4 regions of the Sporosarcina beigongshangi genome follow, and region 1 is predicted to be linked to each of the others. Evidence: riboswitches for the same ligand, from Rfam matches in the RefSeq annotation. Region 1 holds a riboswitch; each other region holds the start of a gene.
What was found. Region 1 has a riboswitch for cobalamin ahead of metE (5-methyltetrahydropteroyltriglutamate--homocysteine S-methyltransferase). Riboswitches for the same ligand answer to the same signal wherever they lie in the genome.
Positions count from the first base shown of each region.

Region 1 (8,309 bases):
TTTCCGGCCACAGATCAAATGTACCAATAAGGAAAATAAAAAAGGAGAATAGTAGTCCCCCGTATATAGAAGTAAAATACCATCCCAATACAAAGATGATGATGATAAATACCCACCACGGAATTGAAAGGAGCGCTGATTCAAGCCCCTTAATTGTAGTTGAAGCAATGACAAAAATAAAATCAAAAAATGCACTAAAGTTTTGTGCTAAAAAATCTATGAACTTTTCCACACCATTACCTATTGGTATACGTATATCGGGAAATTCAATCATAAGGTTGGGACTGTTCAACAGACAGCCGCTTCCTCACCTCTTTCTTTTTACGTTGAGTAAAATATCATTACTGTAAAGCTTTTTTCACTTTTTCTGCCACATCATCTGGCACCCATGTTGTCCAAAGATCTTCATGTTCTTTCATCCACCATTTAGCCGCTTCTACCGGTTCAGCTTCATTTTCATTCATATAATCAAGAGCATTCTCAGTCAATTCATTGCTTGTTTGGTAGTTACTTAGGAAGTCAACAACATCCTTTGCCTGAGTTGGTAAATCTTTATGGACCGCAACGACAACATCATTTGGCGGGAATTCAGTTCCCTTTGTTTCTTCCCAAATCGTTTCATCGTACGCATTATCAGCAAGTAATGTTAAGTCATAACTTGCAGTCACCCAGGTTGGCGACCAATAATACCCTACCCAGGGCTCACCATTTTTGTATGCGCCTGCTAGTGATGCCACAATTGCAGAATCTGATCCTGGTGCTAGGTAATTATATTGCTCGTCCAAGCCATATGCTTGTAGCTTGGTTTCTAAATGTTCACTAACCGCCCAGCTAGAAGGAGCACCAATAATACGACCTTTAGTCTTATCTTCCGGATCTTCGAAAATCCCGGGATACTTCGCTAAATCTTCAACCGTTTCCAAATCTGGCGCGATTGCCTCAATCCCTCTTTCTGCATCTCCTTCAATTACATATGTTGGTACGTATAACCCCTGTGAATTGTCAGCGAAGTTAGTAGAGACATTAACAATGTTTCCTTTTTCAATTGCAGCTTCATAAACTTCTTTAATATTATCTGTCCATAATTCCATATAGACGTTAATATCTCCTTTTTCCAATGACTGAACCGTTGCAGCCGTCGTACCACTTGTTACTTCCGTATCATAACCATAGCCTTCCTCAATAATGAGTTGCGCAATACTATTGTGGACACGAATGCTATCCCAACCAGCATCAGCAAACTTAATAACTTTAATGCTGTCTTTACTTGCCTCTCCACTACACGCAGAAAGAATTAAAAGCATACAAAACGAGAGAAAGATAGTAATTTTTTTCATAAGAAATTGTTACCCCTTTTCATCTTTTTTAAATTAGACGGTGTAAATACACTTCCCTCCTAATTGTTCAATTTATTTTGGTTCCTATTCCTTCAAATAGAATAGATAAACCACAAAAAATCTACCTATCTAATTTATAGTTTTTAATAATACAGGAGTTTCCAAGTCATTGCAAACTCACTTCCACAATTTTTTATTAATAAAACAGTTAAAATCAATATGGAAAGGCATGATATTTTTTAATAAATTAATTAATATATTTATCCAACAGAAGAGACCACAAATATAAATTCACTGTAGAATGATGCTCCTAATCTGCTACTTGACCTGTCAATATGTTAATACATTTGAACCATCTGATGATTCTTTATATTCTGTTTGACAGAACAATAGATACATGATAGCTTTGAACACATCGACAATCATATAGTAAAGCAATAGAAATAGGTGGTCTGGTAATTTGTACATTTGCCAGATCTTAAAAGTGAAGCCGGTGAAACGATAATCCGGCGCGGTCCCGCCACTGTAACAGCAATTTTGCTGAAGCCAGATAACTGCCTCTTTTTGCAACGCTCTACCCTACGGTCGATAGGGAGTGTTAGGATGACAACGCATCTATTTTATTTCTGCGCGTAAACATTTCTAACTTTCGTTAGAAGTGTTTTTTTATTCCTTAATAACACTTCTTTACTTCATAAAAAGAGGAGAGGAAACGATTTGTCAATTGTCAGCAGTACGATCGGATACCCATATATCGGGGGTAACAGGGAATGGAAAAAAGCGCTTGAGGCCTTTTGGGCTGGGAAGTTAGAGGAAAGCCTATTCCTAGAGGAAATTGAAAAACTTCGGTTAGAACGCCTTCAAAAACAAAAAGATGCGGGCATTGATCTTATTCCTGTCGGTGATTTTACTTTGTACGATAGGATGCTCGATACAGCTGTCATGTTCGGCATGATCCCTGAACGCTTCAATTGGTCTGGCGGCGATGTATCGCTCGCAACCTATTTCTCGATTGCACGGGGTAATGACCAAGCCGTTGCATCAGAAATGACGAAATGGTTCAACGCGAACTACCACTATATTGTGCCAGAATATAGTCAGAAAAAACTAGTACTCACAGAAAATAAACCCCTTACTGCCTATCTCGAAGCAAAAGAGAAGTTGTCGATTGATGGCAAGCCTGTTTTAATTGGCCCATATACATTTTTGAAACTATCAAAAGGCTATGCGAAAAAGGATATTCCAGCGTTCATTTTGCAATTGATTCCTTTATATAGTCAGATTCTTAATGAATTGGCAGATGCCGGAGCTCAGTGGATCCAGCTTGAAGAACCAATTCTATCTACATCATTAACAAAAGAAGACATTCAAACTGTCATCGAGATTTACAAACAGCTAAGTGTAGCCGCTCCAAATGCCAATATTTTATTACAAACGTATTTTGATGCCGTTGAGCACTATAAAGAAGTTGTTGCTTTACCTGTTGCCGGAATTGGTCTTGATTTTGCACAAGGTACTGAGAAAAACCTTGAACAATTACAAGCGCACGGATTCCCAACGGACAAAATACTCGCTGCCGGTTTAATCGATGGACGCAATATATGGCGTGCGGATTTGCAAGAAAAAGCTGCATTACTCGATACAATAACACAGCTCGTGCCAGCAGATCGCATTTGTGTACAGCCCTCGAGTAGTCTACTCCATGTTCCTGTTACGATTCAGTCTGAGGTAAAGCTAGACGCAACGATTAAAGCTGCTCTTGCTTTTGCAGATGAAAAACTTGTAGAAGTGACAACACTAGTAAAAGGTGTGCGTGAAGGGAAACAAGCTATTGCTGATGCAGTGACTGAAAGTATAACAGCACGTCAAAATCTGGCGGACTTACCTGCAAGAAATCACTCTGACTTACAGCAAGCTGTGCAAAACATCAGCGAACAAGACAGCAAGCGAAAATCGCCATTTAAAGAACGTCGTGATAAGCAGCAAGAAACATTCAATTTGCCGCTATTACCAACAACAACAATCGGGAGCTTCCCACAAACACCGGAAGTTCGCCGTGCACGAACAAAATGGCGTAAAGGCGAGTCAACAGATACACAATACCGTGACTTCGTCCAAGAGGAAATCAAACAGTGGGTTGCGATTCAAGAAGAAATCGGACTGGATGTCTTCGTTCACGGTGAATTCGAACGGACAGATATGGTTGAGTATTTCGGGGAAAAATTAGGCGGCTTTGTCTTCACTGAAAAGGCTTGGGTTGTTTCCTACGGCTCGCGCTGTGTCAAACCACCGGTGATTTACGGAGATGTGACATTCATCGACCCAATGACTGTGGAAGAATCCGTCTATGCTCAATCTTTAACTGACAAGCCGATGAAAGGAATGCTGACAGGGCCTGTCACTATTTTGAACTGGTCATTTGTGCGCGATGATATTTCACGTAAAGAAGTTACGTATCAGATTGCACTTGCACTTCGTAAAGAAGTTGAAGCATTGGAAGCTGCCGGTATCCACATCATTCAAGTAGACGAACCTGCTCTTCGCGAAGGCTTACCACTTAAAAAATCGGAGTGGAGCAATTACCTAGAATGGGCTATCAATGCCTTCAGACTGGCAACTGCATCCGTACAGGATACAACGCAAATTCATACGCATATGTGCTACTGTGAATTCAACGACTTCATCGACTCCATTAGCGGACTTGATGCAGATGTTATCTCCATTGAAACATCACGAAGCCACGGTGATCTTGTTTCTGCCTTCAATGACTTCTCCTACGACAAAGGCATTGGCCTAGGCGTCTATGATATCCATAGCCCACGGGTACCTGAAGTCCAAGAAATGGTCGACGTTATCGAACAAGGACTAGGTGTACTTGAACCAAACCAATTTTGGATTAACCCCGATTGCGGTTTGAAAACAAGAAAGCATGAGGAAACAATTGCCGCATTGAAAAATATGGTCGTTGCTACGAATAAAATGCGCGAACGCTACGCTATTTTGCAGAAGTAATTGATGAACTCGCGAGTAATTCAGACGAACGCGCTCATCCTTTCATAAACTCACATTGAAAAACCAGCCTTCCCCCATTTCAAACCTGAAATGGAGGGAGACTGGTTTTCCTCTTTGCAATCATTTATTCGCCTTATGCACCTTCAATAACTTCCCTTTCACCGTCGTCGTGCGCATCGCATCTAAAACGAGCTTACCCTTACCATTTAGAATATCCACATACGACTCCGTATCCTGGATTTTAATGATACCAATATCCTCGCCCGTCACACCAGGAATATTCGTAATAGTACCAACGAAATCAAATGCCCGCAGTTTCTTCTTTTTACCACCATTAAAATATAACTTCATAATATCTTTACTGACAAGCTCACTTTTATCTCTTTTTAACTTAGGCAATTGATCCATTTTTTCAATGAACGCATCCTTCATAGCCTCAACAGCTTGCTTAGATGGCGCATTTCGTTGTGGAATCTCAAAACCAATATAGGCTTCAATGTCCGCTAAGAATTTATCTTCATAAGGTGTGACGAATGAAATCGCCTTCCCTCTTTTACCCGCACGCCCCGTTCTTCCTACTCGGTGCACATAACTTTCATTTTCCAGCGGTATATCGTAGTTAATGACATGCGTAATACTATCAATATCAATCCCACGTGCCGCTACATCTGTCGCTACTAAATAACGGAACTCCCCACGCTTAAATGCATCCATCACTGCAAAGCGATCTTCCTGCATCATGCCACCATGCAGTTTATCACAAGTGTAAAAGAACTTCTCAAGTTGTTCTGTAACGGTATCCACCTGATCCTTCGTTCTGCAAAAGATTATACAGCTATCTGGATTCTCAACAACTGTCACATCGCGTAAAAGATCAAACTTCTGCTGCTCCTTGACAATAATTAACGAATGATCAATTTGATCCGTTAACGTAACCGTTGACGCAATCTCAATGCTTTTCGGATTGTCCATATATTTACTGCTCAATGTCGCTATTTTCTCAGGAAGTGTCGCAGAAAATAACATAGTCGTTCTATTTTTCGGCAACTGACTAATAATCGCCTCGACCTGATCGATAAACCCCATATTCAACATTTCATCGGCTTCATCTAATACAAGATATTCAATTTTCTCAAATGCTAGCGTCCCGCGCTCAATATGATCCAATACACGTCCTGGTGTGCCAACAACGACATGGCATTTTTGCTTCAACTCTTCCTTTTGATAAGCAAAGGGATGCTTACCGTAAACAGCAGCCGCTTTCACACGCTTAAAACGACCAATATTCGTAATATCTTCTTTAACCTGATCAGCCAGCTCTCTTGTCGGTGTTAAAATAAGCGCCTGCGGTTTATTCTCATCCCAATTAACCATTTCACAAATCGGAATGCCGAATGCCGCCGTCTTACCACTCCCCGTCTGCGATTTTACAACTAAATCACTACGGTCTAACGCAGCAGGAAGTACCTTCTCCTGCACCTCTGTTGGAGATGAATAGCCGAGCCCGTCTAACGCTCGTATAATCTCACTACTTAATCGATAATTTTGAAATGACATTGTATCTACCTCACATTCTCCGTACATTATCCCATGAACAGGTTATATACGTAAGTATAGAGATTATTATGATTTTGCACAAAAAATAAGCTGCTATCCGAAGACTGCAGCTCATCTTTAGAAGCTCTATTTATACGTTCGCTCCGATTCACTTTTTTGTCGATCATTTTGAGTCATCGGCTCTTGCTTTGGATTTAGATTACCAAGTTCAGCTAACTCCAGGGAGATTTCTTCCTTCATCTTACTCGTTTTTTTCCTTGAAGCCGCCGCACTTTGTTTTTCCTCTCTTTTTCCCACAATAAAACCTCCCTTACCAACAATGTTGTTTCCTATTACTATGGCTTAGTTCTTCATTTTAATACTTATAATAAAATGAAAAGTATCGACAAATACAATTTCACATTGTATTAATCGATACCTTTCATTCACTGCATTCTGCGATACGCTCTACGTTCCGCATACTCAGAACATGGCGCACAAAGCTTAACCTTCTTCCCCTCTGGATTTCTGAATAAACGATATGGTCCTGCTTTCCGTTTGCATATCGAGCATTTTGAACTAAGAAAACTAAACATAGATATCCCCTTTATTTATATGCCTTATCTACATAAACGATCATTTTAATCCGGATGTATAATTAGAAATCAAATCTCACTTCATCCACTTCAACACCTTTTGAAAAACTTCGTTCCACGAAAGTAATACTATTATCATAACCAACTAGAACTACAGTCGAACAACGTGTTCCATAATTCGGGGTCTTAATAAAAAGCGGCGAAAGCATCCGTTCAAGATCCATTCCTACACCTGTATCTGGTAACAGCTCGTCTGAAGCAATTTCCGTATCGTGTAAAATATCAAATAGCGCATCTGTTTCAATCACTTCATGTTGCTGTACATAATTACGAAGTCTCTCCTTGCCTTTTACCACTTTCGGCCAAGGTGTATTAAGAAATTCGTTGCTCAAGCTATGTGTTCCCATTGGAATCTCTTTAATCCCCTCTTTTTTATTAGAAAAATAGAACAATCCATCTAAATTACCAACAATTAAATTAAAACCTGCATACTCATTGCTATGATTCTGTAATGTTTTCAAAAACTCGACGGGTGAACTATTTTCCATCAAAAAGTCCTTCACAATATCCCCACGCGACTTTTTTTCTACGCCAAATTCCGCAGGATCGCGATAATTTGTTAACGCTGCAAATCGACCCGACTTAGTGACACCAAGCCATGTTCCATTATGCACTAAGTCTCGACCTGCCAATAGGTTCGGATTATCCACCCAAAAGCTTGCCTGAGCAGTTGGCCGATCGTAAGACTCATCCCGGTTTGCCGCGATAATCAATTTATAGTTTGAATGCCCCCCATAATGAATATTAATCAAACACATGACTGCACGTCCTTTCCTAATCGTAAATACCTATTTTTTTATCCTGCTTCTATATTGAATAATTTGTGACAACTCACTTTATTCACGAATCGTTCATCATTTACCCCAGTAAACCGCTTCAAGTATGAACAATTTTTGACAAGCAAAATAGTGTGATTAAAATCACACTTTGACTTGTATCGCCCACCTATGATGTAAGTATCAGATAGTATCTAGTATCTGGTAAAAATATCAAGGAGGGCTTATTATGAAAAAAGGCATGGCAGTAACTGCAGCAATGTTATCCGTATCTATGATATTGGGGGCTTGTGGATCGAATGCGGCTGTCAAGGATGTAGAGAAAGTCAAAGTGGAGGCTAAATCAGAAGCGGGAAATTCTACAGCGGATGTTAAAGTGTATGCACCTCATGAAGGACTAAATCAACCGCCTGTCCCAGTCAAATTTGAACGTGTGGGAGAACATGAAGTCAATATTGAGATGACTTCACAGATTACTGACATTGAAATCGCGAAAGGTGAAATGTATAAGGCGTGGACTTTTAATGGCGAAGCACCTGGACCACTCCTCGTTGTCAATGAAGGGGATCTTGTCAACTTCAAGCTTGTCAACATTGACCCAGCCGTCCCGCATAGTATGGATTTCCATTCAATGCATGTAGCACCAAATGTAGGGTTCGCGGATGTTATGCCAAATGAAGAAGGTATATTTACTTACCCTGCCAACAGACCTGGCGTTTTCATGTACCATTGTGCAACTGCCCCAGTTCTGGAACATATCGCGAACGGAATGCATGGAGTAATCATCGTCAAACCCAAAAATGGTTATCCGACTGACCATGAAGTCGATCGGGAATTTGTGATTGTACAAAATGAATGGTACAAAGAAAATGATATGGATGATATGACAAACGGTGTTCCAAGCCAAGTCGTTTTTTCAACAAAAGCATTAAACGAAGGGGACCGCAGTACAAATGGTGATACATTCACTTTAAAAGAACAGCCACTAGTCG
Region 1 covers NZ_JAWLIR010000008.1:205,301-213,609, forward strand. Annotated here, with positions in the region: gene R2B77_RS06850 (ABC transporter permease) at 1-232, opposite strand, end outside; gene R2B77_RS06855 (ABC transporter substrate-binding protein) at 342-1,337, opposite strand; cobalamin riboswitch at 1,766-1,913, shown strand; gene metE (5-methyltetrahydropteroyltriglutamate--homocysteine S-methyltransferase) at 2,061-4,349, shown strand; gene R2B77_RS06865 (DEAD/DEAH box helicase) at 4,470-5,906, opposite strand; gene R2B77_RS06870 (hypothetical protein) at 6,033-6,203, opposite strand; gene R2B77_RS06875 (NRDE family protein) at 6,544-7,299, opposite strand; gene R2B77_RS06880 (multicopper oxidase domain-containing protein) at 7,547-8,309, shown strand, end outside.

Region 2 (8,309 bases), on a different contig from region 1:
AGTGATTATGCGTGAATGATAAACACATGACAACAATCGGTAATAATCTTTTTTATTCACGATGAAGCGGTGGTGGAATAATCCATCCTTTTTCTTTATTTAATCGCAACAGCTTTAGGCCGAACAGTGCTCGTTCAACATGATATTTTCCGAACATCGTTGCAATATCCTCTCTGAGGCATTGAGCCATTACTTGGCTGCAGGATACAAGCCCTTGCCCGACATTTATGGACACAGCGGCACTAATTTCAGGATCTGAAAACCTCGCACCAGCGGGAATTTCTTCAGCGTTCGCCTTGGGACGTCCGGGTAAAGAAGGGGGTGGAGCGATGCCATTATCTTTTAAAACCTGTTCGATTTCCTTACATTCGGCTTTCATCATTTTGATGGATCCTTCAAGGAGCTTGATTAGTTCTTCATCACCTGCGTGATTAACAAACGCCTCATACCCACTGATTAATCCATTGTTTGCCCCAATAAATGCCCATATGCCTATTATTTCTCCGTAATGCATCGGTTCATCTTGAGGATTACCATTCATAATGCCCAATAAAAACACTCCTCTTACTGATATTTTTTGGTTCTAACGTGTACGATGTGTAACTTTTAGTTATCTATACGGTAACTATGTGAAAAGATACAAATTCAATTGTATGAGTTATTGTTTTTGTGATATAAAATTGCGCCACTTTGGATTAAGAAGTAAATAAGCTATTGACCTCATTTTTTTCGTGGTAATTCAATCTTTAGCAAGTGGTATAAAAAGTAGGTCTCGTAATAAGCTAATGAGGATCTAGGTCATGAAGGAGGAAGAATTTTGGATAACAATTTATCTTACGGAGAGGATTATAAATTCATCCCTGCAACATCAGTAGAAAGTGGAAACGGGACGGAGGTTCTTCCGGATTTATACAGCTATACCGTACAAATCGTGAACATTGTATTAGTCGGGCATCCAGGTGAAAGGGAATTTGTTTTAATTGATACGGGTATGCCTTATTCAGCTGATAAAATCATCTCTATTACTGAAAAACGTTTTGGCGCTAATAGTCGTCCAGCTGCCATTATTTTAACTCATGGGCATTTTGATCATGTAGGTTCAATTATTGAATTAGTGAAACACTGGGACGTACCCGTATATGCCCATGAACTAGAACTTCCTTTTCTGACTGGCGAGAAGAGTTATCCCAAACCCGATTCCAGCGTGGAAGGGGGGATGATTTCCAAAATGTCGCCCATTTTTCCGATTGAGGCGATTCAACTAGGAAATCATGTACATCCTCTTTCTAAAGATGGAACTGTCCCCTATCTACCAGAATTTCGATGGATTCATACACCCGGACATTCTCCCGGACATGTCTCACTGTTCAGGGAAAAGGATAAGGCCCTTATTGTGGGTGACGCTTTTGTAACGGTTAAGCAAGAATACCTTTATAAGGTATTAACTCAAGAACAGGAAATTAGTGGACCTCCGCGTTATTTAACGACCGATTGGGAAGCTTCTCGGGAATCCGTGGAGAAATTAGAAGCATTGAAACCTGCTGTTGCAATAACGGGGCATGGGTTACCGATGGCTGGTGACCTGTTAAGAGACAGTTTGCAAAGGCTTGTGCAAGAGTTTGACCGCATCGCTGTCCCTGATTACGGAAAATACGTTGATAAAAGTGCTGAATGACTGGCTGGATCGTGACGTTCCCTTAGGCATTCAATGATGGTGTAAGTTGGTAATGAAGAAATGAGGATATATTTCTAGGTGTAGGAAATCCTATTGCTTGTAGGTGGATTGATAAGATTCGCTTAACTATGAAAAGGGAGTGCTTTTACATGAGGGAAGACAGAAATCCGGACCGACAAAATCGATTGGATCAACAGGACCGTCGAGATAGGGAAACCCGAGATCGAGATCGGGAAATCGATAGCGTCGAATTCGGAAACGACTTTTTTAATGACCTTCCAGATCGTACTGAGACTCGGGATAGGAACCCCGAAAAAAACAACGAACGTAAAAAATAATTAAACAAAACCTGTGCCGCAAAATGTAGTAGCTTGCGGTACAGGTTTTCTAAGGATTAATAGAACCGGGAAACTTGTCGCATTCTATCGTGAGGCGGATAGAAGTATATCTCCATGATGCAACACCAGAAGCTGCACTGAAGCAACGCTGGTGTTTTATAGTGTAGAAAAATGAAATAAAAAATCTAGCTAATCTAAACAATATGAAGATAATTTTTTAGATTTTTGCAATTTTGTTTATAACTTTAAAGATGTCTAGAACAATGCCGATGAAGACGGTTGTGAGAATGTGGAAAAGTTAACTGTGGATATGTGGATAAGCACCTGTTTAGTGAGTGAGGGAACTTTCTGCCTATTTACGTGTGAACCACAACATGTTAGGGTATAGAAAGAAAACGAGGCACTATATATAGTATGGAGCGATGAAAAGGTACCGACATCGGTTTGAAAGGGAATCCGTAATTATGGAGCTGTCCCCGCAACTGTAAACGCTGACGACCGCCGTATAAGCCACTGTGGAGAATTCTATGGGAAGGTAAGGTAGGAAGAACGAAGCGTGAGCCAGTAGACCTGCCCTTCATCGCCAAGCGACACTTTCTTCGGGGGTTAAGAGGTGGAAACGAATAGGTTACGTCTGTTTTTTTGACAATGCTATTCTGTTTTCAACAACAAACCCATGAGCGACAGCTCTACCGATTTGGTGGAGCTGTCGATTTTTGAATAAAAATAACAATACATACATAAAAGGAGCTGGTCATGATGACAATTAAAATGGCAAAAACCAACACTGATCGACTATTGGATGAATTACAAAGTGAATTTGGAGTAGCGCAAATCGAAGCACTTATTGTTGCGGGTGAACGCTGGCAACAGAAATATCCTGAGGGATCTGAGTCCGAATGGGCGAAGGCAATGACGTTAGAATCATTGAGTAATTTGGATGAGGCAGCGACCTATTGGACATTTGTTGCAGCGCGTATCCACCTTCATGATGTGTACGCTCGTCAGGAGCAGCTGCGTGGTGCGAAAGTCTATACAGACTTCGCTAGTAATGTTGTCAGTCTTGTTAAGCAAGGACTTTACACGCCTGTACTAACAGAAAAATATTCTCAAAAAGATCTTGAACATCTGGGTCATTTGATTGAACCAGAGCGGGACAAGCTATTCACATATATCGGATTAAAAACACTAATGGACCGCTATGTTGCGGTTGATTACAATAACCAATCAGTTGAACTTCCACAGGAGCGTTGGCTAATCATTGCAATGACGCTGATGCAGGATGAGACTGAAAATCGTCTGGATAAAGTGGCGGAATCATACTGGGCAATGAGTAACTTATACATGACAGTGGCAACACCAACATTGTCGAACGCTGGGAAACCGCATGGTCAGCTATCGAGCTGCTTTATCGACACAGTCGACGATTCTTTGCAAGGTATTTACGACAGTAATACCGATGTTGCGAACTTGTCGAAATATGGTGGCGGTATTGGCGTTTACATGGGGAAAGTACGAAGCCGCGGTGCCTCTATTCGAGGATTCAAGGGGGCGTCGAGTGGTGTCCTCCCGTGGATCAAGCAGCTAAATAATACGGCAGTAAGTGTTGATCAGCTTGGTCAACGTCAAGGTGCTATTGCTGTTTATCTTGATGTTTGGCATAAAGATATTTTCACATTCCTTGATTTGAAATTAAATAATGGAGACGACCGTCTGCGTGCGCACGATATTTTTACAGGTGTTTGCCTGCCGGATGTTTATATGGAACAAGTCGAAGCACGTGGTGATTGGAATTTATTTGATCCGCATGAAGTGCGTACAATTATGGGCTACTCTCTTGAGGACTTTTATGATGAAACAAAAGGGACAGGTTCTTTCCGAGAGAAGTACGAGGAATGTGTCAACCATCCAACGCTAAGCAGAGAAACCGTTCCTGCTATCGATCTGATGAAACGCATTATGCGTAGCCAGCTCGAAACAGGCGTGCCGTTCATGTTCTACCGCGATGAAGTCAATCGTGCCAATGCAAACAAGCATGAAGGAATGATTTATTCTTCAAACTTGTGTTCAGAAATCATGCAAAACATGAGCGCAACGAAATTTGAATCGGTCACATTAGAAGATGATGTCGTCGTGACACGTTCTAAGCCTGGTGATTTCGTCGTGTGTAACTTATCATCTATCAACCTAGGAAAAGCTGTTCCGGCAAGCGTTTTGGAAAGACTTATCGCAATCCAAGTGCGGATGCTCGATAATGTGATTGACTTGAATAAAATTCCTGTCGTTCAAGCACAGCGGACAAATTCTCGTTATCGTGGAATCGGTCTCGGAACATTCGGCTGGCATCATTTGCTGGCACTACAAAACATTCAATGGGAATCTGACGAAGCGGTGGATTACGCCGATAAACTATATGAAAAAATCGCTTTTCTAACAATCAAAGCTTCTGCGGAACTGGCAAAGGAAAAAGGGGCTTATCCTTTATTTGAAGGCTCTGATTGGCAATCCGGATTTTATTTCGAAAACAAGGGCTATGATTCGAAGGAATGGCGTGAACTGCGTATCGATGTGGCAACGAATGGTGTGCGTAACGGCTATTTAATGGCAGTTGCACCGAATAGCTCGACGTCTGTTATTGCAGGGTCAACGGCGTCCATCGATCCAATCTTTAAGCCGTTCTATCATGAAGAAAAGAAAGACTATAAATTGCCTGTCGTCGCGCCTGATCTTAATCACAATACCTATGACGTCTATCGCCGCTCAGCCTATATTGTCGATCAACGTTGGTCGATTAAACAAAATGCAGCAAGACAGCGCCATATTGACCAATCGATTTCATTCAACCTGTATGTACCGAACTCGATTCGTGCTTCAGTGCTTCTCGACCTTCACGTGCAAGCATGGAAGTCTGGTATGAAAACAACATACTACACGCGGTCAACCGCGACAGATATCGAAGAGTGCGAATGGTGTCATTCCTAATTGCCTACGCTTCTTGGAGTGGGAATACGCAAGAAGTTGCTGACATGATTGAGGAAATATTGGTCAAGGAAAATGTCGACGTAACGACGTATCGAATTGGTGGGGGCATTATGCCGAATCCCCGTCATTTCGATGCGATGATTATCGGCTCATTTACGTGGGACCAAGGTGCAACGCCTGATGAAGTAAAGGATTTCGTTGCTGACGTTGGTTATAAACCGGACAATGTCTATGTTTTTGGAACGGGGGACACCCAATTCGGCGGCGATGCACTATTTTGCCACGCCGCTGTGAAATTGGCCCGGTTTTATGCATCGACTTATGAGCCATTAAAAATTGAACAAAGCCCACGTGGCGTACAACATTCAACTGTTATCGAATGGTCGAAAGGGGTCATCAAGCATTGGAAAAACTTACACGAGTAAAGGTACTAGAACCTGCAAACCCAAATAAATCAACAGCTATTTTTGGTGGCAAAGCGAGTGGGATTCTTAACTGGAATGACCTCGCACATCCACATTTCTATACATTGCGACAACGAATTCGGTCACTATTTTGGACGGCCAATGAAGTCGATATGACACAGGACGTTAAGCAATTTTCGTCGCTGACAAAGCCGGAACAGGATGCATTCCTTAAAATTATTGGATTGCTGGCAACGCTTGATGGTCCACAAACAGATATCGCAGCAAAAATTGCCCAGTACACGACAGATCCCTCTGTTAAATCGCTGATGGCCACCATTGCGGATCAGGAGAGTGAGCATAATCATAGCTATGCCTATGTATTATCCTCCGTAACGACGCTCGACAAACAGCTAGCATCGTTTGAAATGGGACGCACAGATGAAGTGCTTATGCGTCGTAACGAGCGGATTGTTGATGTTTATAATGAATTTGCAGAAACGCCAACGATTGAATCAGCTTTAAAAGCGATGGTTTATACAACGTTACTGGAAGGTTTATTCTTCTATAGCGGCTTCGCCTTCTTCTACAACTTAGCGCGCAATCAGAAAATGGTCGGCACATCGACTATGATTTCGTATATTAACCGTGATGAATTGCAGCATGGTAAGGCGATTAGTGATGTTTTCCGTGCGGCACTTGCGGAGAATCCAGAACTGAATACAGATGCATTCACTGAATGGATTTACGACCAATTCAAGCACTCTGTCGAACAGGAAGTTGCATGGAGCCGTTATGTGTTAGCTGATATTGACGGCATCGACCTAGTTGAAATGGAAGGCTATGTGAAATACCGTGCCAATAAAATGCTGCGCATGCTTGGACTCAGCGAAATTTACCCGGAATTCACCGATAATCCAATGAAATGGATCCGTGCCTACGTCGACAGCTTCGATGAAACGAAAACAGACTTCTTTGAGCAAACTTCAAGACAGTATGTGAAAACTAGTGATTTGAATGGTTTTGATGATCTATAATTCAAAAAGCGTACACGCTACTAATCGTGTACGCTTTTTCATTTGTGAAAAATTCATGACAATAGCTGAAATGTGATATATATCACATTCCCTTATATTCGCGTCCATTATGATAGAGGTAGTAAAAAAAGTAAGTGTAGTACGTATTGAGAAACGTCGTTATGGATATCTAGGGGAATCCCTAGTAGGAACAATGGCAGTAGGAACGTATACTTATTGGTGAGAATGCTTCTCACTAAAAATTGATTAGGGGAGGAACACGATTATGAGTCAACTAACGCTTGAAACACAAGTTTGCGATATCGTCACAGCACTTCCACAAAGTGCGGATCTATTTAGGAGTCTTCGTATCGATTTTTGCTGCGGAGGAAAAATTCCGTTGAAAGATGCAGCGGAAGACCGTAATTTAAATCCGGAAGAAGTATTGGTAAGTATTCAAAAAATAGAAGAAAAAAGAGAGCAGGTTGGAAGCGCACACCCGACTTCATTCGGCAATCGCACGCTTGTCTCTTACATTCAAGAAAATTACCATGCAGGTCTTCGTGAAGAATTGCCACAGCTTGCACCGTATATTACGAAAGTCGTTAAGGTTCATGGAGAAAAGCATCCACATCTAGTGCGCATCCAAGAAATTTTCAAAGAATTACGTGCAGAGCTTTTAGAGCATACAGCTGACGAAGACAAAAATGTATTCCCTGTCATTCTAGAATTTTTAGAAAATCCGACACCAGAACTAAAAGAACAAGTTAAACCACATGTGATGGAATTAGAAGCAGAGCACGAGCATGCCGGTGAATTATTATTTGAAATTCGTGATCTCACAAATAACTACACTCCGCCAGCAGAAGCTTGTGGTACTTACCGTGTTGTCTACGCTCGTCTTGCGCAGCTTGAAAAAGACACATTTGAACATGTCCACCTTGAAAATAACGTTCTATTCGATCGAGTACGTGCTGCAATCTAATAAGTAATATTCAAAAAAGCTGCCCTCGGGTAGCTTTTTTTGTCTAGCTCTGGGCACCCGTGCATCTAAACGGGCGCCCTCCGCATTTCTTTATTGTCGAATGAGGGAACTCCATATGTGATATAGGACTTTCCCTAATAGGAAGGTATTGGATTAATCTATAGAATTAGGGGTATATGAATGAACGTAATGATGTAATCCCTCATTGGTTCATTATTCTGAAAAGGAGTGAGTTTTCTCGATGAAGAAAAAAAGTGTACTGAAAAGTGGACTACGATACTTCAAACCCATTGAACGCTACTCAGGGAATTGGTCAATTCTAGAAGAGAAAAGCCGAGATTGGGAGAATATGTACCGTCAACGTTGGTCGCATGACAAGGTAGTACGTACAACACATGGTGTCAACTGTACCGGATCATGTAGTTGGAAAGTGTTTGTGAAAAACGGCATTATTACTTGGGAAAACCAACAGATTGATTACCCTTCTTGTGGTCCTGATATGCCTGAATTTGAGCCTCGTGGATGCCCGCGTGGTGCTTCGTTTTCTTGGTATGAATATAGTCCACTTCGCGTGAAGTACCCTTATATTCGAGGGAAACTATGGCGGATGTGGAGTCAAGCATTGACTGAAATGAAGGACCCTGTGAAAGCATGGGCAAGCATTGTGGAAGATCCCGAAAAAGCGAATGAATACAAAAAAGCCCGTGGAAAAGGTGGACATGTCCGTGTCAATTGGCGCGATGCTACGATGCTTATTTCCGCACAACTCATTTATACAATCCGAAAATATGGTCCAGACCGCATCGCCGGGTTTACACCGATTCCGGCAATGTCGATGGTTAGTTATGCGTCAGGTGCACGTTTCATCTCCCTTTTGGGTGGGGAAATGCTTAGTTTTTATGACTGGTA
Region 2 covers NZ_JAWLIR010000006.1:196,918-205,226, forward strand. Annotated here, with positions in the region: gene R2B77_RS05420 (DUF3231 family protein) at 53-550, opposite strand; gene R2B77_RS05425 (MBL fold metallo-hydrolase) at 818-1,675, shown strand; gene R2B77_RS05430 (hypothetical protein) at 1,825-2,013, shown strand; cobalamin riboswitch at 2,424-2,605, shown strand; gene R2B77_RS05435 (ribonucleoside-diphosphate reductase subunit alpha) at 2,773-4,995, shown strand; gene R2B77_RS05440 (flavodoxin) at 4,980-5,420, shown strand; gene R2B77_RS05445 (ribonucleotide-diphosphate reductase subunit beta) at 5,375-6,436, shown strand; gene ric (iron-sulfur cluster repair di-iron protein) at 6,702-7,400, shown strand; gene R2B77_RS05455 (nitrate reductase subunit alpha) at 7,642-8,309, shown strand, end outside.
Region 2: another riboswitch for cobalamin. It lies ahead of R2B77_RS05435 (ribonucleoside-diphosphate reductase subunit alpha); the one in region 1 lies ahead of metE (5-methyltetrahydropteroyltriglutamate--homocysteine S-methyltransferase).

Region 3 (8,309 bases), on a different contig from region 1:
CACAACGATTGGTAACAGTTCTTCTGCACGCCAATTGTTCGGGATTTATCGTGCACAGTCCTTACGTATGATGAAATTCAGCATGTACGAGAACGAAGGGGATTTATTTGAACAATTGGCCATGCAAGCTCTTCATATTGCGGTACGAGCGACAAAGCGTAAAGAGATTCGCAATATCGCAGGCTATTTCGATGGTGTCCTACGTAAATTGATTGATAAGACGCTGTTTGAGAATATTTTTATGGAATATGATGTGTCGTTGGAAGGATTTTTATATTGAAGATGTTATAAAATGGGGACAGTCAGTAAGAGTCTGGTTTTACTGAAATTCTATTTTAGAAGTTGTTTATTTGAACTCTTTTAGATTCTATAATATAAGCCTTTAATCAAATAACGCATATAAAACGCTAGGCAGCTCCGGTATGATAGATGTATCAATCAAAGGAGTGAATCGAGCAAGTTCGATTCAAAATCTGAGCTACTGTAGAACTTGATACCAAAAATGGTGAAGTCCATAAAAATTATATAATGATAACCCAAAAGGAGCGATGCCCCAATGATTAATAAGACGGACATCAAGCATTTAGAGCGTTGTCTAGAACTTGCAAAGGATGCGTTACATATAGGAGACGAGCCATTTGGTTCGATTCTTGTTTCAGCTAGCGGGGATGTGCTGAAAGAAGATCATAATCGTGTTTCAGGCGGAGATCATACCCAACATCCTGAATTCGCTATCGCACGTTGGGCTGCTGAAAATATGACACCTTTAGAAAGACGTCAAGCGACGGTCTATACATCTGGGGAGCATTGTCCGATGTGTGCGGCAGCTCATGGTTGGGTGGGATTAGGCCGTATTGTGTATGCGAGTTCTTCTGCCCAACTAGCTGAGTGGCTACAAGAAATGGGCGTCCCGGCATCTCGTGTTCGCAATTTACCTATTCAAGAAGTTATTCGAGATATAGAAGTAGATGGTCCGGTGCCGAGGCTTGCAGAACAAGTATGGCAGTTACACCGACAGTTGCATGAAAGAAAGTGACTTTTGGGGTGGACGCTATTTTTTCAATATGCTTAGACCACTTCACAGGCAGATAGTGACACCTTTTCGACAAAGATCCTAGTTTATTGACAAGTAGTAGGGCGAGGAGTAAAGTTTTATTTGTAAGATACTTTAAATTCAAGTTAGTTGTAATGAGTTTTTTATATGATAAAGAAAAAACAATTTGGAGGCGATAGTTGTGAAAGGTTGGCTATTTTCAGGTACGAATAAACCGCTAGAATTGATTGAAAAAGAAGATCCGAAAGCAATCCCAGGTCAAGTTGTTATTGATGTGAAAGCTGCTGGTCTATGTCATTCGGACGTTGCAGCATTAGAAGATCCAGGTTGGATGCCACTATTCCCGAATGGTCCTGTTATTATGGGGCATGAGTTTGCAGGGATTGTTATTGAAGTGGGTGAAGGTGTTGAAAATATTAAAGTTGGGGACCGTGTTGGGGTTAACCCAATGGACCGAGCAACTAAAATAACTGCTGGGTACAACTATGATGGTGGTTATGCGGAAAAAGTCCGTGTACCTGAACATCAATGCGTAATCATTCCTGAAGGTGTTTCCTTTGTAGAAGGTGCAGCCTCTACAGATGCAGGAATCACAGCTTATCGTGCTCTGTTTAGTATTGGACAAGCAAAAGAAGGTACGAAGTTAGGCATTGTTGGTATCGGTGGACTTGGTCAATTTGCCTTACAAATGGCACTCATTAAAGGTTGCGAAGTATATGCAACAGACGTTTCTCCAGAGGCTCGAAAACTTGCTGAAGAATTAGGAGCTACTAAAGTTTATGACACAATTCTAGATATGAAAGAAGCAGAATGTGATGTTATTGTTGACTTTGCTGGATTTGGACAAACAACTTCTGACTCACTAGAAGCTGTAAAAGTACAAGGAACAGTCGTAATTGTGGGTATGGGTAAATTGGAATCTACGATTAATACGTACTTAATGATTACAAAAGAAATTAAACTTTTGGGCAGTAATGGTGGATCAGTAGAAGACTTAAAAGGTGTGTATGATTGCTTTGCTACAGGTAAAATGAGTCCAAACCTTATTACAATTCCATTTGAAGAAGTTGATAAAGGTATTGAAAAGCTGAAAAATCATGAAGTTAAAGGCCGCCTAGTAGCTATTTTTGACGAAGAATAAAAATGTTTTATTGATCAGGCATCCAAGTTGCTTAAGCGACCTGGGTGCCTGATTGTTTTTCTTTTAACAAGAACAATCATCTGGTAAGGATATCATTCAATCGTGTTTATTCGAATGACTCCTATTTTTCAATATGATTAGAACACTCATTACATTCTCAATTGAATTTGTCAGCATTCTCCTATATGATAAACGTAATAGAAAGTTAAATAAAAGCAGTAGGTGCCCTTAGGGGAGAATAGGGAATGAAGTGAAAGTCTTCAGCGGACCCGCCACTGTAAAGGGATGTTTTATTTGGAATGCCACTGGAAGTGATTCTGGGAAGGTAAATAAAACGATGACCCTGAGCCAGGAGACCTGCCTATTTGCTTATTATTTATAGACGATGGAAAAGTCTGTAGTTTATTTACTATGTAAATAAACTGCAGGCTTTTATTTTTTTGAAAAGGAGAATGAAAAATGCGACTGTTAGAGGAAACGATTCAAAGGATTGAAGGATTGGATGAAGTAATGATGGAAAAGGCGAGAGAGCGGGTAGATAGCTTGATTAAGCCACCTAAAAGCTTAGGAAGATTAGAGGATATTGCTATTCAATTGTCTGGAATTACGGGGAAGCTTTATCCTGTAGTTGATCAGAAAACGATTATTACGATGGCGGCGGATCATGGCGTTTATGAAGAAGGGATTTCCGGTAATCCACAAGAAATCACATGGGCACAAACGTTACTTTTTGCAAAAGGATTACCAGGTGTATGTGCCATAAGTCGGGTTTCTGGGGCGAAAGTGATTGCAGTAGATATTGGGATTAAAGGTGACATTCCAGAGGATGCTGGTGTGTTCAATAGAAAGATAAAACATGGGACAGATAATATGGTGAAAGGTCCTGCGATGACAAGAGAAGAGGCGGTTAAATCGCTAGAGGTTGGGATTGAAATGGCCAATCAGGAAGCGAAAAAGGGCGCTAATTTGCTGGGAACGGGTGAGATGGGGATTGGGAATACGACGCCTAGTACCGCTATTTTGTCAGTTTTGGGCAATTGTGATCTTTTGGAAATTACGGGGAGAGGCGCGGGAGTTGGTGAAGGAGGAATTGAGCATAAAGTAGCAGTCATTCGAAAAGCTATTGAGTTGAATAAGCCGAAGCCGACTGATGGGATCGATGTTCTTGCTAAGGTTGGAGGGCTGGAAATTGGCGGTATGGCAGGGGTAATGCTTGGGGCTGCAGCCAATCGAATTCCTGTCGTTATAGATGGCTATATTTCTACAGTAGCTGCCTTAATCGCAATAGCCATTGAGCCGAAAGCGAAGGACTATTTCATCGCTTCTCACGCTTCCCTCGAACCGGGCGCGCGACTGGCCAATGAACTGCTAGGAATCGAACCGATGTTAACGATGGACATGTGCCTCGGTGAAGGTTCAGGAGCAGCTTTAGCGTTTCCGATTATAGATGCAGCCGTCAGTATGATGGCATATATGGCTACTTTTGCTGAGGTAGGAATGGAGATTTAATCGAATTTCTTCGTATGCAAGTAGCAATATAAAAATAAAAAGCTTGACTTCTAGTTTGAACATCAGTAATATTCAAAACAATTACTTTTGCGCAAAAGATAATGAAAACTACTAAAAAAATTAAATATAGTTGAGAGATGGTCCAGTAATCATATTGTGAGCAGCAACCAGAGACTGAATGGTAAGTGTGAATTCAGGCAACAATATGTATGAAGTACGCCATCTGATTTACTCAATTGCTAATGAAGTGGATGAGCGGTCTAAAATCGGTTCGTCAATTTAGGGTGGTAACGCGGAGAGCTCCTTCGTCCCTTTCCAAGGGATGGTAGGGGCTTTTTCTATACCCATTTTACCTAGATCCAGCCGCATTCGTAGTGGCAATTATATCAAAAATTAGGGGGAACATGATATGACAAAAAGAATGATCATTACACTTATTTCAGTCCTTTTATTAGCATTTGGACTAGCCGGCTGTGGGAAAGACACAGATGCTACATCCGCTGAACAAACAGCAGTTGAAATTGGAATGTTGAAATTGACGAGTTCCGCACCTTTATTTATCGCACTTGAAAAGGGGTTCTTTGAAGAGGAAGGCCTAGATGCTAAAGCGAAATGGTTTGAAGCGGCGCAACCGATATCAGTTGCAACGGCAGGTGGGGATGTCCAAGTGGGCGCGACTGGTATTACGGCGAGCTTATACAATATGGTGGCTAGCGGAGAAGAGTTAGTCATCGTTGCGGATAAAGGAAGAGAGCAGGAAGGTTATTCTTCTTCAGCTGTATTAGTCCCGAACGACTCTGCTGTAGCAGCCATCGAAGACTTAAAGGGAAAAAAGATTGGGATTACACAAACCGGGTCAACTTATCATTATATGGCGGGTAGACTGTTGGAGGTTCATGGTTTAACGACGGATGATGTGGAGCTCGTTCCGCTAAATAGTATTCCAGGCCTTATGGAAACATTACAGAGCAAGCAAGTGGATGCCATTTTATTGAATGAACCAAATGTTTCTCGAGTAGTAAGTGAAGGATATGGAAAAGTGATTTCTCATGTAGGAGAGGAAATCGAATATCAAACGTCGGGAATCTTTTTCTCGAAAGATTTTGCGGCTAATACGGACGCAGCGACAAAGTTCTTGAAAGCTTATGCAAAAGCGACTCGCTACTACTATGACGCTGTGCTCAACAAAGTCGATGGTGAAATTGTGCCAGGCGAGAACTATGAAGAGGTTGTACAAATCATTGCAAAATACACGGACCAAGAAGAGGAATTGATTAAAAAAGGACTTCCTTACATGGATCGTGATGGGAAATTACTTGCTTCAGACATCCAAACGCAAATTGACTGGTATGCTAAGCAGCAATTAATTGAGAGCTCAATTAATTCAACGGAGATTGTCAATGGAGACTTACTTGAAGAAGCATTGAAACAATTAGGGAAGTGAAGTAAATGAAGATTGTCATTGAAAATGTAGGTAAAAAATTCACGTCTGCGAAAAAAGAAGAAGTGACGGCACTTGAAGATATTAACTTCTCGATTAATGAAAAAGAATTTGTTGTTTTAGTGGGGCCAAGTGGCTGCGGTAAATCAACATTATTGAATATTGTTGGTGGACTCTTGTCACCTTCAAGTGGTTCTGTGTATTTCGAAGGCATGATGGATAAGGAGCCGAATTTGGCGATTGTTTTTCAAGAAATTGCCCTACTCCCTTGGCGCACGGTGTACCAAAATGTGATTTACGGTTTAGAGGAGAAGAAGGTTAGTAAACAGGAGCTAAAAGAGAAGGCTGATTTTTATATCGATATGGTTGGTTTAACGGATTTCAAAGATGCTTATCCAAAACAATTGTCTGGGGGCATGAAACAACGAGTTGGTATTGGTAGGGCACTTGCGGTTGAGCCAGATTTACTGCTAATGGATGAGCCGTTTTCTGCTTTAGATGCCCAAACAAGAACATTGATGCAAGAAGAGCTGTTAACCATTTGGAACCGCACGCAGCTCAGTACACTTTACGTGACGCACAATATTCAAGAAGCTGTGTATTTGGCTGATCGGGTCATCGTTTTGTCCAGACACCCCGGCCGAATCAAAAGTATTATCGATATTGATTTACCGAAAATGGGTAGAGGCGAAGAGCAGCATAGGGAACAATTTGAACGGTATGCTGATGATATCTGGCAGCTCATTCGTAATGACGCTGTCGAAGCACTAAAGGAGTGATAATGGGATGGCTGTACATAAACAAATGATTACGAATCGTGTCGCATTTCTTGAGAAAAAAGTCCCGTTATATGCTTCCGTACTAGGGTTAATCGGTTTGCTCGTTTTATGGGAAGTTATTTGTAGCACGAAAATCGTTTCACCACTTTTCTTACCTGCACCGACGGCTATTGTCGTGACAGGATGGGATATGCTCATCAGTGGTGAAATTACTCGAAACCTTGGTCCCAGTCTTTACCGGATAGGGGTTGGCTATCTGATTGGATCAGTTGTCGGTATTTTAGTTGGGCTTATTTTAGGCTTCTCCAAATGGGCGGATGCAATCGGAACGCCGGTTGTCTATGCCATCTACCCGATTCCAAAGATTGCCCTGCTACCACTTTTCGTCCTTTGGTTGGGCATTGGTGAATTGTCAAAAGTAACGATTATTGCATTAGGGGTCTTTTTCCCAGTAGTCATTAACACATTTTCAGGTGTTAAAAGCGTTGATCAAATACTGATAAAAGCCGCGGTGACCTTTGGCTCCAATCATTTTAACGTCATCCGAAAAGTCATTTTGCCAGGTGCATTACCTATGATTTTTGCTGGCTTAAAGCTTGCGGCAGGAACGTCCCTTCTATTACTAGTAGCGGCAGAAATGATTGCAGCTCAAAACGGGATCGGTTCCATGGTTTTACACTATGGGAACTTAATGATTACAACGAAGCTTATGGTAGGCGTATTAGTCTTGTCACTGCTTGGTTTAACGTTTAACCGACTGCTTCAGTGGCTTGAAAATAAACTCCTACCTTGGAAATGAAAACATTTTTCCATGGGTAAACTGTAAACAGACGCTTCTATAAAAAAGCAATCTTTCATTTGATGGTAAATGAAAGATTGCTTTTAACATTTTTGTTCTCTCCATACTCGCCTATTACGTATCAAAACTTCCTTTTGAAATAAGGCGTTTTTTTCAACATGATACATACCGGAATCGCAATTAGTAAACCGACAATGTTTTGGATAATGTCACCTGGAACGGATGCCATTGGTGCAATCCAGTTATTGTACATGATGCCTTGCCCAATATAGTAAACTACCATCATCACTGGCATTGACAAAACGGCTGCTAAAATGTTTAGTCCAACATTATCGCCTCGATGTCCCTTCGACCAAGCAATTTTCCCGACGATGAGTCCTTGTAATAAGCGGGAGATAATGGTCGTTGGCGCCCAAATTGCCCAGCCACCTAAGATATCGAATAAGCCCATCCCGATTGCGCCGGCAAGTGCCCCTTTTTTAGGTCCGAATAAAATAGCTGCCATGAACAGCATGGATGTCCCTAAGTGAATCAGTCCACCTTGCCCGATGGGTAGCTTAATATTGATCATTGTGGCGACGAAAATAAGTGCAGCTAAAATTGCGGTAATGACTAAATCAAACGTTTTACTGCGCGTTTTTGTATAGGGTTGATTTTGAATATTTTGCATGTTGATCATCCTCACTATAATGAATTCTTTGATAGTTTTAACTTTAGCAAATGGCTGACCATTGTAAAAGTGTCAATTTAGTAAAATTGTTAGAGGTCAGATTGATTTCCTATAAAAATAACTACTGGAAGCTGGTGTATTTCTGCGGTTGCCTACTTATGATAGGATGAAGAGAATACAAGTGAGGATTAGGTAGGTGGAGAGTACGATGAAGAAAGTTGCAGTAATCCAAGATATGTCATCCTTTGGAAAATGCTCGTTAACGGCTGCAATACCTGTGCTGTCAGTGATGGGTGCTCAAGCAGTGCCGTTGCCAACCGCGATTTTTACGGCGCAAACAGGATATTCGAGCTTTTATTGTGAGGATTTAACGTCAAAAATGGACTTCTTTGTGGATGAATGGAGAAAGCTGGGGGCTACCTTTGATGGCATTCACACGGGCTTTGTGACGGGACAAGAGCAAATCAATAATATATTTCAATTTTTAAACGTGTTCTACTCAGATGAAACGACACTGCTTGTCGATCCGGTGATGGGGGATATGGGCGAAGTGTATAAAATGTTTACGGGCGATTTGCTGGATCGTATGAAGGAACTCGTGAAGAGTGCAGACATTGTTACGCCAAATGTTACAGAGTGCTGCTTGCTTACAGGTTTGTCGTTTGAGAAGCTACAGAGCTATCAAGACGAATCAGATTATATGCAGACACTAGGGGAGGCGGGCCACCAGTTACAGCAGACGACTGGTGCGAACGTCATTATTACTGGTTTGAATCCGCCACCAGCAGTTCTAGATAAGCGTTATGTAGGTAATATGTTTGTCGATGCAGATCGTTCATTTACGAGTATCCGTGATTATAATGGCGAGAGCTATTCGGGAACAGGTGATTTGTTTGCATCTGTCATCATGGGTGGG
Region 3 covers NZ_JAWLIR010000013.1:811-9,119, forward strand. Annotated here, with positions in the region: gene R2B77_RS08315 (hypothetical protein) at 1-280, shown strand, start outside; gene R2B77_RS08320 (nucleoside deaminase) at 557-1,036, shown strand; gene R2B77_RS08325 (zinc-binding dehydrogenase) at 1,236-2,195, shown strand; cobalamin riboswitch at 2,399-2,574, shown strand; gene cobT (nicotinate-nucleotide--dimethylbenzimidazole phosphoribosyltransferase) at 2,655-3,704, shown strand; gene R2B77_RS08335 (ABC transporter substrate-binding protein) at 4,114-5,148, shown strand; gene R2B77_RS08340 (ABC transporter ATP-binding protein) at 5,154-5,924, shown strand; gene R2B77_RS08345 (ABC transporter permease) at 5,932-6,723, shown strand; gene R2B77_RS08350 (ECF transporter S component) at 6,845-7,393, opposite strand; gene R2B77_RS08355 (pyridoxamine kinase) at 7,602-8,309, shown strand, end outside.
Region 3: another riboswitch for cobalamin. It lies ahead of cobT (nicotinate-nucleotide--dimethylbenzimidazole phosphoribosyltransferase); the one in region 1 lies ahead of metE (5-methyltetrahydropteroyltriglutamate--homocysteine S-methyltransferase).

Region 4 (8,309 bases), on a different contig from region 1:
TATATCGAAGAAACCGGTTGCGGCTATGAATTAGAGTACTTAAATTTTGCGGACTACACGCACCAAATTGTCGATGGTCGCCCATTGAGTGAATACAATGATGATATGCAACGGCTCGTCAAAAAATTTGAAGAAGCAGATGGCTATATATTGGCATCACCGATTTTCCAGGGCTCGATTCCGGGTGTGTTAAAAAATGTGTTTGATATGCTACATCCACATACGATGCGCTACAAACCTGTGTCTATCGTTGCAAATGGCGGTACATACCAACACCACCTCGTTGTCGAAAACCAGCTGAAGCCTATTTTAGACTACTTCCGCTGTCTCGTGACACCGAACTACGTCTATACACATATGAGCCATTTCGATAAAGACAACACGATTATCGACGATGATGTGCATAACCGTTTGCGAGAACTTGCGAGAGTTTTCGTGAAATATGCTGAGATGAGTCAAGGTTTATCAAAAGATGTACTAGATGAAGAAAAATAAGACATGAATAAACCCCGCCCCACACTGAGTAGAAATAGTGTGAGGTGGGGTTTTGGTTAGTATGAGTATTGCTTACATCCAATCGCTTGGTCCGGGTGTTACTGCGTGAGGAAGGCCGACATCCTCTTCATTGGCAATATCAGTGTTTGGAACGCTAGCAACAAATCCAATTAACAATAGCATAACGATAAAAAGCTTTTTCATTTTAAACATCTCCCTTCAACTATTTTTTATAGCAAGTAAAGATAATTTAGTAAGCTCATATGCTTTTTTATATTGTTTCTTTTGGGCGAAATACTTGGCTAACTCCTCTGAAATATCCTTTAAAGACTTCCATTTCTTATTTTCGAAATAGTAGTCAATGCACTCTTCTATCAACTTCGCATAATCAGAGTCACGGTTTTGTAATAAACATAGTTGACCTTCAATAGCCTGTAAATGCATTTTATCAAGTGTAGATTTACAAGATGCTCGCGCTAATTCGATATCATTTATCACACCGTCGATATCCCCCATTTTAAGTAGGATAGTAAGTTTGGACCGGTAAGAAATAAACAGGTTATCGGGATTATAGTTTTGCTTTAATAAAATACATTTTTTGATTAATTCAAGTGCTTCATCATACTGCTCTTTCACTCTATAGATAAGCACAAGATTGTGTAAAAGCTTAAAATAAATTTCCTCGGTTTCGTTATTTATAATATGTAAACCTTTCTGAATATAAAATTCTGCGCGTTCTAAGTTGTTTAATGACTTATAAAGCACTGCTATCAGATTGTAGCATTCAGATGTCTTGTTCCAATCATGTAAATTCAAGTATAACCTTTGTGATTTTTCTGCAAATTCTAGCGCAGTAGTATATTGATTAAGACGAAAATTTGCTAATGCAATATTAAAATTAAGTCGTGCCTGGATCAAGGGATTTTCATTTGATTTTAAAACGTTAATAAAGAATGGAATACAAGCCTCGTGCTCAGCCTTAACATAATAATATAATCCTGAAATATAATTAAATGATTCTTGAATATGAGTGCTTAGATTATGTAATGTATCCTGATCTATGTAGGGTGCAATTTTTTCTATATAGAAATGTTTAAAAGCCACAAGCTCTCTAATTTTAAATAAATCTAAGCATCTTAATAATTTAAAGTGCAATTCTTGATGCAATGAATAGATATAAGTGAAGCTTTTTTCATGGGCTTCACGAAAAGACAATGCTTCTTCTAAACGATCTTCATTCAAAATATGCTCATACTGCTTTAAGAGGATTGCGATTTTTTTATCTTGTACATGTCCGTTTGTCAAGTAGGCAGAAGGAACGGATAATCGCTTTGCTAATAATAGCAATATATCCTGTGAAGTTGCAAAATGCCCACCCTCAATATTGCTGTAATGAGGGGCGGATGTTATGCCGTGACTTAACGTAGCCTGTGTCAGACCCCTTATGGTTCGCAGTTCTTTTAATCTTGTGCCGATATGCATAGGAACACTCCTACTTTCTTCGAAAAATCTAAGGAAGAAAAACAGAGATAAGTTATTAACTTTAGTTCTAAATATTCCCTGTAATCATCATAATATAGGTGTAATACGACCTAGTCAAGAAAGTAGAAAAAAAGAAAGAAGGCGGTGAACCTGCTCATTTGATAATTAAAATTGATTTAAATTATCATTTTTTATCAAACCTTTGCGTTTTTACAAAGATTATGTCGATTTATGGTCTTTAAATGAAGGGAAACGAAGCAATATATAATATTTTTTCGTAATACTTAAACCTCTGTAATTATGCTATATTAAGGGTGTTGTACAACAAGCTATAAGTTAGGTCAGTTATGCAGGAAAACCCACTGAACGAAGAAATATGAGTTGAGAGGATGATGTTATTACTTATTATTCAATAATAATGCCTACATAAGCCTTCCCGTGTTCGCTAACGGGAGGGCTTATGCTTTTTGGGCGGGGGTAGCAGAAGGTCCGGTGACGAGCAAATAACCCGGTTTTCCTATATAATTGTCATAGGAAGAAAGGGGATTTACTTATGTCTAAATCACTTGTATTAGCTGAAAAGCCGTCCGTAGCACGCGATATTGCACGAGTGCTCGGCTGCAATAAAAAAGGGAATGGATTTCTTGAAGGGACGCATTATATTGTTACGTGGGCATTGGGCCACCTCGTGACGCATGCAGACCCAGAGGGCTATGGCAATGAATTTAAGGAATGGAAGCTCGAGCATTTGCCGATTATTCCGGAGCCGTTTAAGCTGGTCCCGATTCGTCAAACGTCAAAGCAATTTAATGCGGTGAAAGCACAGCTGAAGCGTAATGATGTTAAAGATGTTATTATCGCGACAGATGCGGGACGTGAAGGAGAGCTTGTGGCACGTTGGATTTTGGAGCAGGCGAAAGTTCGTAAGCCAGTCAAACGACTATGGATTTCTTCGGTTACGGATAAGGCCATTAAAGATGGTTTTAACAATTTAAAAGATGGTCGTGCTTATGAAAACTTATATGAGGCGGCAGTTGCCCGTGCAGAAGCGGATTGGGTTGTCGGCATTAATGCCACGCGCGCGCTGACAGTGAAATACAATGCGCAATTATCGACGGGACGCGTGCAAACACCGACGCTTGCCATGATTGCAGAGCGTGAGAAGCAGATTCGTGACTTTAAGCCAAAATCATTTTATGGTATGCAAGCACTTACGGAAACCGCGAAATTTACCTGGCATGATAAAGCAGGCCAAACGCAGTCGTTCGATAAAGAAATGGTTGAGAAGTTGATGGGCAAGCTGGATGGGATTCAGGTAGGAAAGGTGATAGATGTAAAAACAACACCAAAGTCTCAGCCTGCACCGTCTTTATTTGATTTAACGGAGCTACAAAAAGAGGCACATCGTCGTTGGTCATGGTCAGCAAAAGAGACGTTGTCGACGTTGCAAAACTTATATGAGCGCCATAAAGCGGTGACATATCCACGGACAGATTCGAAGCATTTGACTTCGGATATGGAAAGCACACTGAAAGAGCGCATTAAGGCTGTAGATATTGGACCTTATCGCAAAGCAGTCAACACGCTGCTGCGTTCAGGAGTCGTCAAACCACAGAGGGGTGTTATCGACGACAAACGTGTATCAGATCACCATGCGATTATTCCGACAGAGGAAACACCAATCCTTCAAAGTTTGTCTGATAAAGAACAACGTCTATATGATTTAATCGTTAAACGATTCTTGGCTGTCTTCTTTGGTTCGTTCCGTTATGACCAGGTGACAGCGGAATTTGTAGTTGGCGGAGAAATGTTCAAGGCGAAGGGCCGTACGATTACAGAAGAAGGTTGGAAAAAGGTTTATTCGACGGATGAGGAAGAAATGGATACAGATACACTCCCTGCATTTAAAAAGGGAGATGAGGTAAGTATTCGTGCCATCGTTATGACAGATGGTAAAACGAAGCCACCTGCCCGTTTTAATGAAGGAACACTGCTCGCTGCGATGGAAAATCCTGCTCAGTTCATGCAAGGTGAATCCAAGGACCTGATTAAAACTATCGGTGAAACGGGTGGACTCGGAACCGTTGCAACACGTGCGGATGTAATTGAGCGGTTATTCAACTCTTTCGTGATGGAGAAGAAGGGTAATGATATTTACACGACGTCAAAAGGTCGCCAGTTACTTGAGCTTGTTCCGGAAGATTTGAAATCACCGGCATTGACGGCAGAATGGGAGCAAGGGCTGACGAAAATCGCCAGCGGTCAGATGAAAAAAGCAGCCTTCATGAAAGATATGATCGCCTTTTCGAAACGTACTGTAACGGAAATTAAAACGGATGACAAAAAGTTTAAACACGATAATGTGACAGGGAAAACATGTCCAGATTGCGGAAAGCTCTTACTAGAAGTGAACGGCAAGCGTGGTAAGATGCTAGTTTGTCAGGACCGGGAGTGCGGACACCGAAAAAATGTCTCTACGCTAACGAACGCAAGATGTCCCGTTTGTAAGAAGAAATTAGAATTGCGTGGAGAAGGTGACGGTCGGATTTTCGTTTGTAAATGCGGTCATCGTGAGAAACTGTCAGTATTCGAAAAACGTCGTGCAAACTCAGGTGGTAAAAAAGCTGATAAACTTGATGTTCAGAAATACATGAACAAGCAAGAAGAGCCAGAGAATACAGCAATGGCAGATGCACTGAAAAAACTATTTGAAAAATAAATAGCGTTAGGAATGATAAAATGGGTGTTCTTTCAGTTGTAAATCGACTAGAGAACACCTTTTTTAAATGAAAAACGATGAGCTATGTGTATGAATACTTTTGAAACGTAGTTTACTTACTGCTGAATCTTCTATATACTTGTTACGGAATACATAACATTAAAAAAAGAATAATTGAGAAATAGGTTTTTTGAATAGTTGAGAAGTAACTGTTTAAAACGAAGAGGGAAGTTGGTGTAAATCCAACACGATCCCGTCACTGTAAGCGTTTAAGGCGACTAAAGGAAATCCACTGTGCATCCATGCATGGGAAGGAGTTAGTTTGCCGGTAAGACGTAAGTCAGGAGACCTGCCTATTTTGATTTTAAGCTTCCTCGAGGAAGGGACGTTTAAAGTGTTTTATCATCTTATTTTGGTATGGCTTCTAGATGAAGTTTTCCAAATGACTCTTTTTGTTTAGTAAAAGAATCGTTGATATTACCTTTCTATGTGCGCCTTCTTTTAAAGAAGAGCGTTTTTTTGATGTCAAAAAAAGGAGAGATTGTAATGAGGGATTTATTTCAAAGATGGGGTTTATTAAGTTTTGTGTTTGTTTTTATGCTCGTTATTTTGGCAGCATGTGGCACGGACAACAGTACGGATGGTGCAGCGAAAGATGATAAAATAGAAGAAGAACCAATTGAAGTAGTTGAAGAGATTGTCGAAACCGAAGCGTTTCCTGTCACCTTTACGGATGATGCTGGCCGTGAAGTGACACTTGATAGCGAACCACAAACGATGGTGTCGGTTCAAGCGAGTAATACAGAGATTTTATATGCACTCGGTGTAGGTGATCGTCTGATTGGTGTGTCTGATTATTGTAATTATCCTGCCGAAGCGTTAAGCGTGCAAAAAGTGGGAGCGCAAGATATGGATGCAGAGTTAATTCTAAGTCTGCTACCTGATATCATTTTTGTTACGACATACCACCACGATACACACGGCAATATTCTGCAGCAATTTGAAGACGCAGGAATTACAGTCGTTGTGACAGGTAGTGCTACTACTTTTGATGATGTTTATAAAACGATGGATATGATTGCGCAGGCGACAGGTACATCTGAAAAAGCAGATGAAATCATTGACGACATGAAAGACCGTCGTGTAGCTGTTGAAGAAAAAGCAAAAGGCATTACAGATAAAAAGAAAGTATGGGTGGAAGTTTCCCCTGCTCCAGACATTTTCACGACAGGAAAAAATACATTCATGCATGAAATGTTAGAAGCGATTAACGCAACAAATGCCGCTGAAGAGCAAGACGGCTGGGTGAAGATGACAGAAGAAGAAATTGTTCAATTGAACCCAGACGTCATTATTACGACATATGGTTATTATATAGACAATCCGGCTGAACAGGTTTTATCACGCGATGGTTGGGCAGAAGTAACTGCGCTAAAAAATGAACAAGTATTCGATGTAGATAGTGATATGGTTACTCGTCCTGGACCTCGTTTGATTGAAGGAGTAGAGTCGCTTGCAAAAATCATTTATCCGGAAGTTTTTGGGGAGTAAGATTGGCTGGCTATACTTACTAAGTATTGGATTTGTGCTTGGCACGCTGTTACTTGCTCTATTCGTTAGTAGCGTACAGTTTCCGATCATGACTATTTTGCATATTGTGCTGGAAAAATCATTTGGCCTTGGTTGGCTTGAAAATATTCCGCGTAATGAAGAGTTGATTATTTGGAATATTCGCCTGCCACGGGTTTTACTTGCTCTTTGTGTCGGTGCCTCGCTTTCGTTAGCGGGTGCCGCATTTCAAGGGCTTTTACGCAACCCGTTAGCAGATCCGTATACAATTGGTGTTTCATCAGGTGCTGCACTAGGGGCGGTATTTGTGCTTTTTTTCCAATTCACGATTATTGGGCTTGGGAGCTTTACATTACCAGTTGTCGCGATCATTAGTGGATTCGTTACCCTTATGATTGTTTTTGGCTTAGTTCGTTTGAGTAGCAGGAGCCTTGCAATTGAAACGATTGTTTTGGCTGGGATTATCGTAGGTTCATTTATCGGTGCAATTACATCACTGCTCATTTCTTTGGGCGATCAGGATTCCATGACGCAAATTATGTATTGGCTTTACGGTAGTGTAGGAATGAGAGGGTGGAGCCACGTTCAGCTCGTTGTGCCATTTATGATTATTGGGACAATTATTTTACTCATGCATTATCGTGAGTTGAATGCGCTCGCGCTTGGAGAGGAAGCGGCAGATCACATTGGTGTCAATGTTAAAAGAGGAAAAATCATGATTTTGATTGGCGCTTCACTATTGACAGGGGCAGCGGTAGCCGTGTCCGGTTCAATCGGGTTCGTCGGTCTTGTGATCCCCCATCTTGTTCGTTTACTGACAGGGCCGAATCATCGACATCTACTGCCATTGTCGATGTTGTTCGGCGGCTCATTTCTTATATTGGCAGATTTGTTGGCCAGGATAATCATCGCGCCGAAGGAATTGCCGATAGGTGTTATTACCGCATTGATTGGCGCACCTGTTTTTGCTTTCCTGCTCATTAGGGAAAGAATCGGAAGAGGTGAACGAGGATGATTAAAGTGAATCGACTTGCAGGTGGCTATGGGAAGAAGCCAATTGTTAAAGACATTAGCTTAGATATTAAAAAGGGAGAGTTTTTTGCATTACTTGGTCCGAACGGTAGTGGAAAAACGACCCTTTTTAAATTAATTACAGGGCAATTGCCCGCCATTTCAGGTGATATTCTCATTGATGGAAAAGTGATGTCGAAACTAACAAAGTTGGAGAAGGCGAAAAAAGTAGCAGTGCTTTCTCAGGAAGTTCAAATTACGTTCGATTACACAGTCGAGGAAATCATTAGTCTTGGACGATATCCACACCAAAAGGGCGTATTGAAAACGTTATCGGCGTATGATCGTGAAGTGATTGATGCGGTAATGGAGATTTCTAAAGTCGAGCGCTATCGCAAGACGCAATTTCGCTTGCTGAGTGGTGGAGAAAAACAACGGGTTTTATTAGCGAAAGCATTGGCACAGGAGCCTGAGATTTTACTCTTGGATGAACCAACAAACCATTTGGATATTAAATATACTTTTCAAATGCTGGACTTGCTGAAAGAGTGGCAACAGACGAAAGGATTGACCATATTTGCGATATTGCATGATTTGAATGTGGCATCGCTGTATGCTGATCGAGTTGCGTTGTTGCACGAAGGTTCATTTTTAGAGGTTGGTGACGTGAATACGTTACGCAAGGAAGAGCAGTTGAAAAAAGTGTATGAAGTTGAGGTTAAGGCGCAAGCGCATCCGCTTGTTCCGAAGCCTCAGCTTCATCTGACACCAACGCATTCATACAGTGCGGACCTGACACCGTTTTTTGAAAGCTTTCAGGTCGAACGAAATGAAAATACGGTCCATCTGCGCTTCAAACAACCTTTACGCACGCTATCGAATGCGGATGTAGGAGAAGGAGTTCAGTGGTTGCAGAACTTTTGTTTAGTAGCCAGTCGTTCAGTTGGTGAAAAATCGCTGTCGGCATGGTTGGGTAATCATGGTATTCCGTCTGAGCAGGCAGCGGCGATTGTAACGACTGGGCATATGCAGG
Region 4 covers NZ_JAWLIR010000052.1:3,695-12,003, forward strand. Annotated here, with positions in the region: gene R2B77_RS16405 (NADPH-dependent FMN reductase) at 1-495, shown strand, start outside; gene R2B77_RS16410 (hypothetical protein) at 568-699, opposite strand; gene R2B77_RS16415 (tetratricopeptide repeat protein) at 715-1,977, opposite strand; gene R2B77_RS16420 (DNA topoisomerase III) at 2,531-4,696, shown strand; cobalamin riboswitch at 4,863-5,067, shown strand; gene R2B77_RS16425 (ABC transporter substrate-binding protein) at 5,243-6,247, shown strand; gene R2B77_RS16430 (FecCD family ABC transporter permease) at 6,210-7,280, shown strand; gene R2B77_RS16435 (ABC transporter ATP-binding protein) at 7,277-8,309, shown strand, end outside.
Region 4: another riboswitch for cobalamin. It lies ahead of R2B77_RS16425 (ABC transporter substrate-binding protein); the one in region 1 lies ahead of metE (5-methyltetrahydropteroyltriglutamate--homocysteine S-methyltransferase).